3 regions of the Streptomyces sp. NPDC057877 genome follow, and region 1 is predicted to be linked to each of the others. Evidence: predicted binding sites of a transcription regulator. Region 1 holds the regulator's gene; each other region holds the start of a gene.

Region 1 (3,244 bases):
GCCGTTGAAGGTGCCCCACAGCAGCCGTCGAAGGCGTCCGTCAGCGGCCGTTGAACGCGTCCTTCAGGCGCGAGAACAGGCCCTGCTGGCCGGGCTGGAACTGGCCCTGGGGCCGCTCCTCGCCGCGCAGTTTGGCCAGCTCGCGCAGCAGCCGCTCCTGTTCGACGTCCAGCTTGGACGGCGTCTGCACCTCGACGTGCACGATGAGGTCACCGCGCCCGCCGCCGCGCAGATGCGTCACACCGCGCCCGTGCAGCGGGATCGACTGCCCGGACTGGGTGCCCGGCCGGATGTCGACCTCCTCCATGCCGTCCAGCGTCTCCAGCGGCACCTTCGTGCCGAGGGCCGCAGCCGTCATCGGGAGGGTCACCGTGCAGTGCAGGTCGTCGCCGCGCCGCTGGAACATGGGGTGCGGCAGCTCGTGGATCTCGACGTACAGGTCACCGGCCGGACCGCCGCCGGGCCCGACCTCGCCCTCACCGGCGAGCTGGATGCGGGTGCCGTTGTCGACACCGGCGGGGATCTTCACGGTCAGCGTCCGCCGCGAGCGCACCCGCCCGTCCCCGGCGCACTCCGGGCACGGGGTGGGCACGACGGTGCCGAAGCCCTGGCACTGCGGGCACGGCCGCGAGGTCATGACCTGGCCCAGGAAGGACCGGGTGACCTGGGAGACCTCACCCCGGCCGCGGCACATGTCACAGGTCTGCGCGGAGGTGCCCGGCGCGGCGCCCTCACCGTTGCAGGTGGAGCAGACGATGGCCGTGTCGACCTGGATGTCCTTCGTCGTACCGAAGGCCGCCTCGTCCAGCTCCACCTCGATCCGGATCATGGCGTCCTGGCCCCGGCGGGTGCGCGAGCGCGGCCCGCGCTGCGACGCCGTGCCGAAGAACGCGTCCATGATGTCCGAGAAGTTCCCGAAGCCACCCGCGCCGAAGCCGCCCGCGCCACCGCCGCCCGCCTGGGAGAGCGGGTCGCCGCCGAGGTCGTAGACCTGCTTCTTCTGCGGGTCCGACAGCACCTCGTAAGCGGCGTTGATCTCCTTGAACCGCTCCTGGGTCTTCGGATCGGGGTTGACGTCCGGGTGCAGCTCGCGCGCGAGCCGCCGGAAGGCCTTCTTGATCTCTTCCTGCGACGCGTCGCGACGCACGCCGAGAACGGCGTAATAGTCCGTGGCCACCTACGACTCCGCCAGGATCTGTCCGACGTACCGTGCCACCGCTCGTACCGCTCCCATCGTTCCCGGGTAATCCATGCGGGTCGGTCCGACCACGCCGAGCTTGGCTACTGCCCTGCCGCCCGAACCGTAGCCGACCGACACCACCGAGGTGGAGTTGAGTCCCTCATGGGCGTTCTCGTGACCGATACGCACGGTCATGCCCGGATCCTTCGCCTCGCCCAGGAGCTTGAGGAGCACGACCTGCTCCTCAAGGGCCTCCAGGACGGGCCGGATCACGAGGGGGAAGTCATGTCCGAAGCGGGTGAGATTGGCGGTGCCGCCGATCATCAGCCGCTCCTCGTTCTCCTCGACGAGTGTCTCCAGCAGGGTGGAGAGCACCGTCGAGACCGTGCCCCGGTCCTCGATGTCGAAGGCCTCGGGCAGGTCCTCGACGAGGGTGGGCACATCGGTGAACCGGCGGCCCGCGACCCGGCTGTTCAGCCGCGCCCGCAGATCCGCCAACGATGTCTCGCCGAACGGCGCCGGGCAGTCGACCATGCGCTGCTCGACCCGGCCGGTGTCCGTGATCAGGACCAGCATCAGGCGCGCCGGGGCCAGCGCCAGCAGCTCCACGTGCCGCACCGTCGAGCGGGTCAGCGACGGGTACTGCACGACCGCGACCTGCCGGGTGAGCTGCGCCAGCAGCCGTACCGTGCGGGCCACGACGTCGTCGAGGTCGACGGCGCCGTCGAGGAAGTTCTGGATCGCGCGCCGCTCCGGCGCGGTGAGCGGCTTGACCTCGGCGAGCTTGTCGACGAACAGCCGGTAGCCCTTGTCCGTCGGGATGCGCCCGGCGCTGGTGTGCGGCTGGGCGATGTACCCCTCGTCCTCCAGGGCCGCCATGTCGTTGCGCACGGTGGCCGGGGAGACACCGAGGCCGTGCCGCTCGGTGAGCGCCTTGGAACCGACGGGCTCCTCGGTGCCGACGTAGTCCTGGACGATGGCGCGCAGCACCTGGAGCCTTCGTTCACTGAGCATCGCGCACACCTCCAGCGGTCGTCCCCTTGACGCTCCCCCTGGCACTCGGCCCATGTGAGTGCCAGCCTTACCCGGCCCAGTGTACGGCGGTCGGGTACGCCCCCGGCAAGGCCGGTCCTGCGACGTCACGCACACGCGGGCGATACGGCTAGCGTCGCGGGTATGACCGTGACTTGGGAAGAGCTGGGGTGGGAGCGGCTGGCGCCGGGGGTCGGGCGGTGCCGGTTGCCGGTGTGGGACTGCACGGTGGGGCTGGTGATCGGGGCGGGCGCGGCGCTGGTGGTGGACGCGGGGTCCAGCCTCGCGGAGGGCGCCCGGTTGCGTACGCAGGCGCAGGCGCTCGCCGGTGACCGTGTGACCCACCTCGCGCTCACCCATCCCCACTTCGACCACGTCCTCGGCGCGGCGGCGTTCGCGGGCGCGGAGGTGTACGGCGCGGTCGGCGTGGACGCGGTGCTCGGCTCCCGGCGCGGGCGCGAGGAGCTGCGCACGGACGCCGTCCGGCACGGTCTCGCCGAGCGCCCGGCGGCGGAGGCCGCGGAGACCGTGGTCCCGCCCCGCCACCATGTCTCCGGCGAGTGGACGCTCGACCTGGGCAGCGGGCGCCAGGCGCTGCTGGCCAACGTGGGCCCGGGGCACACGGCCCACGACCTGGCGGTGCTGGTGCCGGGCGACCCGGAGGTGGTCTTCTGCGGCGACCTGGTCGAGGAGTCCGGCGATCCGCAGGCCGGTCCTGACGCCGTACCGTCGCAGTGGCCGGACGCCCTGGACCGGCTGCTGTCCCTCGGCGGCGAGAGCGCGGTGTACGTCCCCGGTCACGGAGCGGTGGTGGACGCGGCGTACGTGCGCGCCCAGCGGGACGCGCTGGCCGCCCGCTTCGGCGTGTCGGGCTGAGCGGGCGCGGGCGTGTCCATATCGTCATCCGAATGCGCCAGTACTCCGCCGACCTGACCCCGCCCTGGAAGAAGCCCCGGCCCGTCCCCGAGGTCCCGGCGGACCCCGGGCTGGTGGTGGAGGAAGGGCGCACCGGCTTCTGCGGCGCGGTGATCC
Region 2 (3,244 bases), on a different contig from region 1:
CCTCCAGGTCCAGCTTCTCGAAGACCGAGGAGGCCTGGATGAGGGCCACGCCACCGCCGGCGACGATGCCCTCCTCGACGGCCGCCTTGGCGTTGCGGACGGCGTCCTCGATGCGGTGCTTGCGCTCCTTCAGCTCGACCTCGGTCGCGGCACCGGCCTTGATGACGGCCACGCCGCCCGCGAGCTTGGCCAGGCGCTCCTGGAGCTTCTCGCGGTCGTAGTCGGAGTCGCTGTTCTCGATCTCGGCGCGGATCTGGTTCACACGACCGGCGACCTGGTCGGCGGAGCCGGCACCGTCGACGATGGTGGTCTCGTCCTTGGTGATGACGACCTTGCGGGCGCGGCCCAGGAGGTCCAGGGTCGCGTTCTCCAGCTTGAGGCCGACCTCCTCGGAGATGACCTCGCCGCCCGTGAGGATGGCGATGTCGCCGAGCATGGCCTTGCGGCGGTCACCGAAGCCGGGAGCCTTGACGGCGACGGACTTGAAGGTGCCGCGGATCTTGTTGACGACCAGGGTCGACAGGGCCTCGCCCTCGACGTCCTCGGCGATGATCAGCAGCGGCTTGCCCGACTGCATGACCTTCTCCAGGAGCGGGAGCAGGTCCTTGACCGAGGAGATCTTGGAGTTGGCGATGAGGATGTACGGGTCCTCGAGCGACGCCTCCATGCGCTCCATGTCGGTCGCGAAGTAGGCGGAGATGTAGCCCTTGTCGAAGCGCATGCCCTCCGTCAGCTCGAGCTCCAGACCGAAGGTCTGGGACTCCTCGACGGTGATGACGCCTTCCTTGCCGACCTTGTCCATCGCCTCGGCGATCAGCTCGCCGATCTGGGTGTCGGCGGCGGAGATGGAGGCCGTGGAGGCGATCTGCTCCTTGGTCTCGACCTCCTTGGCCTGGTCGAGCAGCGCACCGGAGACGGCCTCGACGGCCTTCTCGATGCCGCGCTTCAGGGCCATCGGGTTGGCACCGGCGGCGACGTTGCGCAGGCCTTCCTTGACGAGGGCCTGGGCGAGGACGGTCGCGGTGGTCGTACCGTCACCGGCGACGTCGTCCGTCTTCTTGGCGACTTCCTTGACCAGCTCGGCGCCGATCTTCTCGTACGGGTCCTCGAGTTCGATCTCCTTGGCGATGGAGACACCGTCGTTGGTGATCGTGGGGGCGCCCCACTTCTTCTCGAGGACGACGTTGCGGCCCTTGGGGCCGAGCGTCACCTTCACGGCGTCCGCGAGCTGGTTCATGCCGCGCTCGAGGCCGCGCCGCGCCTCCTCGTCGAACGCGATGATCTTGGCCATGTGAAGTGGTCCCTCCAGGACTGGGGGTGATTCCTTCGGACCGCGCCCGCGCCCGCGACGGACGGCTCGCCTGCCGTGTGGTTCCTTGCCCCACCTGGCCTGCGGCCTCACCGACCCGGTCCTTCTTTGTCACTCTCACCTTCAGAGTGCTAACGCCAATGATTAGCACTCGACCCATGCGAGTGCAAGCGGCTACCGGGTTCCGGACGGGCGCTCAGCCGCCCGCGAACACCCCGCCGCACGGCCCCGCGCCCCCGGCCAGCACGAAGGGCCCGCACCAGCAGCGGTGACTGCTGGTGCGGGCCCTTCGTGGAAGAACGTTCAGGCGGTGACGCGAACCATGTCGGCCTGCGGGCCCTTCTGACCCTGCGAGATCTCGAACTCGACCCGCTGGCCCTCTTCCAGGGTGCGGTAACCGTCCATCTGAATCGCGCTGTAGTGGACGAAGACGTCCGCACCACCGTCGACCGCGATGAAGCCGTACCCCTTCTCCGCGTTGAACCACTTGACGGTGCCCTGAGCCATGCCTAACTCCCCTATTACTGGCCCTTGCACAGATCCACACTTCGCGGATCCGGGTCAGACCTCACCCCCCGTGGATTGGGGGCGTGCGCCGGAACGCGTCGACCGCGGCTGAATGTATCTGTCCAACTGCCGTCTGCAACAGGTCAGTCGGACGAGAATTCCGGGCAGTACCGGTCGGGAATTTACGTAGAATTCACCCGAATTCAGGGCAAGTCGGGCCCGACAAAAGGTGGGAATGGCGCAAAGGTGGCAGACACTTTGGCTACTTCTTATCGCAGGCGCAGCCGGAACTGATATGCGCTCGGCGCGCGGAAGGCGACCCGTTCCCCAACTCTACCGCGCTCAACCACATGGAATGGCCCCCTCCGCTTCTCTTACGGAGGGGGCCATTCGATGAACGGTCCGTAATGAGCATTACCGAAAGTAATACTCGCCGCCCGGTTCAGCCTCCGGCGACCGCCGGAATGATCGACACGCCCGCGCCGTCCGGCGTGGCCGTCTCCAGGCCCTGCTCGAAGCGCACGTCGTCGTCGTTGACGTACACGTTCACGAACCGGCGCAGCTTGCCCTGGTCGTCGAGGACCCGGGCCGCGATCCCGGTGTGGTTCTTCTCCAGGTCCGAGATGACCTCGGCGAGGGTGGCGCCCTCGGCGGCGACCTCGGCCTGACCGCCGGTGTAGGTGCGCAGGATGGTCGGGATGCGAACGGTCACGCTCATGCGAGGCCAGCCTCTCGGAAGGAGTCCAGGTTGGGTCGGATGGTCGCGGTGAGGCCGGTACCGGCCACCGCGTCCAGCGTCTTGAGTCCATCACCGGTGTTGAGGACGACGGTCGTCAGCCCGGGGTCGAGCACGCCGTTCTCGATCAGCTTGCGCGTCACGCCGACCGTCACGCCACCCGCGGTCTCGGCGAAGATGCCCTCGGTGCGGGCGAGCAGCTTGATGGCGTCGACGATCTGCTCGTCCGTGACGTCCTCCACCGCACCCCCCGTACGCCGGGCGATGTCGAGCACGTACGGCCCGTCCGCGGGGTTGCCGATGGCCAGCGACTTGGCGATGGTGTCCGGCTTCTGCGGCCGCACCACGTCGTGCCCGGCCTTGAAGGCGCTGGAGACCGGTGAGCACCCCAGCGCCTGCGCGCCGAAGATCTTGTACGGCCGGTCCTCGACGAGCCCCAGCTCGACCAGTTCCTTCAGCCCCTTGTCGATCTTCGTCAGCTGCGACCCGGAGGCGATCGGCACCACGATCTGGTCGGGCAGCCGCCACCCGAGCTGCTCGCACACCTCGTACGCGAGCGTCTTGGACCCCTCGGCGTAGTAGGGCCGCAGGTTCACGTTCACGAACCCCCAGCCCTCCCCCGCGGGATCGCCGATCAGCTCGGAACAGAACCGGTTGACGTCGTCGTAGTTGCCCTCGATGCCCACCAGCTC
Region 3 (3,244 bases), on a different contig from region 1:
CGGGTGACCTTCACCGGGTCGATGACACCGGCCTTGAGCAGGTCGCCGTACTCGCCGGTGGCGGCGTTGTAGCCGTTGCCCTTCTCCAGCTCGGCCACCTTGGAGACGATGACGTAGCCCTCGAGACCGGCGTTCTCGGCGATCCAGCGCAGCGGCTCGACGGCGGCCTTGCGGACCACGGCGACACCGGTGGCCTCGTCGCCGGTCTTGCCGAGGTTGCCCTCGAGCACCTTGACGGCGTGGACCAGGGCGGAGCCACCACCGGAGACGATGCCCTCCTCGACCGCGGCGCGGGTCGCGGAGATGGCGTCCTCCAGACGGTGCTTGCGCTCCTTCAGCTCCACCTCGGTGGCGGCGCCGACCTTGATCACGCACACGCCGCCGGCCAGCTTCGCGAGGCGCTCCTGGAGCTTCTCGCGGTCCCAGTCGGAGTCGGTGTTCTCGATCTCGGCCTTGATCTGGTTGACGCGGCCCTCGACGTCGGCCTTCTGACCGGCGCCGTCGACGAGGGTGGTGTCGTCCTTGGTGACCGTGACGCGGCGGGCGGAGCCGAGGATGTCCAGACCGGCCTGGTCGAGCTTGAGGCCGACCTCCTCGGAGATGACCGTGGCGCCGGTGAGGACCGCCATGTCCTGGAGCATCGCCTTGCGGCGGTCACCGAAGCCGGGGGCCTTCACGGCGACGGCGTTGAAGGTGCCGCGGATCTTGTTGACGACCAGGGTCGACAGGGCCTCGCCCTCGACGTCCTCGGCGATGATCAGCAGCGGCTTGGAGGCGTTCGACTGGATGATCTTCTCAAGCAGCGGCAGGAGGTCCTGGATGGAGGAGATCTTGCCCTGGTTGATGAGGATGTACGGGTCCTCGAGGACGGCCTCCATGCGCTCCTGGTCCGTCACGAAGTACGGCGACAGGTAGCCCTTGTCGAAGGCCATGCCCTCGGTGAAGTCCAGCTCCAGACCGAAGGTGTTGGACTCCTCGACGGTGATGACACCGTCCTTGCCGACCTTGTCCATCGCCTCGGCGATCAGCTCGCCGACCTGCTGGTCCTGGGCGGACAGCGCGGCCACGGCGGCGATGTCGGACTTCTCGTCGATCGGGCGGGCGGTCGCGAGCAGGTCCTCGGCGACGGCGGCGACGGCCGCGTCGATGCCCTTCTTCAGGGCGGCGGGGGAGGCACCGGCGGCGACGTTCTTCAGGCCCTCGCGGACCAGCGCCTGGGCCAGGACGGTCGCGGTGGTCGTACCGTCACCCGCGATGTCGTTGGTCTTGGTCGCCACCTCCTTCACCAGCTGGGCGCCGAGGTTCTCGTACGGGTCCTCGACCTCGACCTCACGGGCGATGGTGACGCCGTCGTTGGTGATGGTGGGGGCGCCGAACTTCTTGTCGATGACGACGTTGCGGCCCTTGGGGCCGATCGTCACCTTCACGGTGTCGGCGAGCTTGTTGACGCCGCGCTCGAGGGCGCGACGGGCGTCCTCGTCGAACTTCAGGATCTTCGCCATGGCAGCGGGAGCCCTCTCGGAAAGCTAGGGGGTAAAGAAACTGCGCCCCGGGCGCCCGGCTTCGTTATCGGTCGCGGGGGCAGCCAGGGGCGCAGTGTGAAGCAAGGTGCTTCGGGTGAACTACTTCTCGATGATCGCGAGCACGTCGCGGGCCGAGAGAACGAGGTACTCCTCGTTGTTGTACTTCACCTCGGTGCCGCCGTACTTGCTGTAGAGCACGACGTCGCCGACGGAAACGTCGAGCGGAAGGCGGTTGCCGTCCTCGAAGCGGCCCGGGCCCACGGCCAGGACGACGCCCTCCTGGGGCTTCTCCTTGGCGGTGTCCGGGATGACCAGGCCAGAGGCCGTGGTCTGCTCGGCGTCCAGCGGCTGGACCACGATGCGGTCCTCGAGCGGCTTGATGGCAACCTTGGAGCTGGCGGTCGTCACGATCCGACCTCCCCCTTCGGAGATCTCACGGGGTTAACTGTCTGAGGTGGCGACCAGGTCGATCCGTCGTCGCGGGTGCCGGACCTGCCCGTCGCGTTGTTGGCACTCTCCGGTGGTGAGTGCCAGAGCCGAGACTATGACTGCGGTTAGCACTCGGTCAAGCGGAGTGCCAATTGCCCGCGGCGCGGCGGGGGTTTTTGGCTCATGCCGGTGTGTGAGCGCGCCCGGCGTGTGAGCGACAGTTACAGGTAGTCCTCCAGCCGCCCCACACTCAGCCCCGCCCCCTTCACCTCCCCCAGCACCCGCAGCGTCCGGTCGACGACCGCTGTCGCGTCGGCGTCGTCCGGGGTGACGGAGATGATGTCGCCGGGCCGGAGGCGCTGGGGGCCCCGGACGTAGGTCAGGCCGGCGCCGGTGGCGACAGCGCGCCACAGGGCGATGGCGGTGATGCCGCAGTCGGCGGCGGCGCGGCGGGTGGTGGCGTCGTGGGCGCCGTACGGGGGGCGCAGGAGGTGGGGGCGGACACCGAAGCGTGCGTGCAGCTTGTGCTGCTGCCCGCAGATCTCCGCGCGCTGCCCGGCGTACGGCAGTCCGCGCAGGGCAGCGTGGTCGAGGGTGTGGTTCTGGATGCCCGCCCCGACCGACCGCAGCCGGGCGAAGTGCCCATAACCGGGCCCGGCGACACGGTCGGTGAGGAACAGCGTCACGGGCAGCCGCAGCTCCCGGATCGCCTCGACGAACCTCGGGTCCCGCTCCGCGCCGTCGTCATACGTGAGGAAGACAACCCGGTCCCGGGTCGCCACCCGATCCACCACCGACGGCAGCCGCGCCTGCCCCCCTGCCGCCCGCGCGTCGACCGGCGGCACGGGCACCGCGGACCGGGCACAGCCGCTGACCAGGAGCAGGACGACCGCCGCGCAGGCCCAGCCGACGACGGCGACCGGCGACCTCACAGGTAGTCCTCCAGCCGCGCCACCGCGTACCCCTTCGCCGTCACCTTGTCGAGGAAGCGGCGGATCATGTCGGGCATCGTGCCCTTCCAGTCGCCGCGGCCCCGGAAATGGGTGAGGACGATGTCGCCGGGGTGGAGGTCGCGGTCCCACTCGCGGTAGTCCCAGCGGTCGACGAAGACCTCCTCGTTCCACAGGGGTACGTGCGTGATGCCGCAGGACTTCGCGGCGCGCAGGGTGTCCTTGTTGTAGTTGCCGAAGGGTGGGCGGAAGAGGGTGGGGCGGGTGCCGTAGCGCCTCTCGATGACGTCCTGCATGCCGCAGATCTCGCGCTTCTGGCGGGCGTGGGAGAGGCCGGGCAGG

The links. The regulator HrcA, encoded in region 1, represses chaperone genes, less so after heat shock. The targets are predictions, from matches to a motif close to TTNGCACTCNGNNNNNCNGAGTGCNAA.
Region 2: a site for HrcA is predicted at 1,454-1,480, ahead of groL (chaperonin GroEL). Genes of this name have one in related genera too.
Region 3: a site for HrcA is predicted at 2,078-2,104, ahead of groES (co-chaperone GroES). Genes of this name have one in related genera too.

Annotation. Positions count from the first base shown of each region.
Region 1 covers NZ_JBHVMS010000004.1:539,667-542,910, reverse strand. Annotated here, with positions in the region: gene dnaJ (molecular chaperone DnaJ) at 41-1,177, opposite strand; gene hrcA (heat-inducible transcriptional repressor HrcA) at 1,178-2,194, opposite strand; gene ACFVQG_RS13960 (MBL fold metallo-hydrolase) at 2,357-3,088, shown strand; gene ACFVQG_RS13955 (DUF3097 domain-containing protein) at 3,121-3,244, shown strand, end outside.
Region 2 covers NZ_JBHVMS010000008.1:126,163-129,406, reverse strand. Annotated here, with positions in the region: gene groL (chaperonin GroEL) at 1-1,291, opposite strand, end outside; gene ACFVQG_RS24795 (cold-shock protein) at 1,613-1,816, opposite strand; gene ACFVQG_RS24790 (MoaD/ThiS family protein) at 2,259-2,534, opposite strand; gene thrC (threonine synthase) at 2,531-3,244, opposite strand, start outside.
Region 3 covers NZ_JBHVMS010000014.1:57,364-60,607, forward strand. Annotated here, with positions in the region: gene groL (chaperonin GroEL) at 1-1,502, opposite strand, end outside; gene groES (co-chaperone GroES) at 1,623-1,931, opposite strand; gene ACFVQG_RS34680 (polysaccharide deacetylase family protein) at 2,174-2,884, opposite strand; gene ACFVQG_RS34685 (polysaccharide deacetylase family protein) at 2,881-3,244, opposite strand, start outside.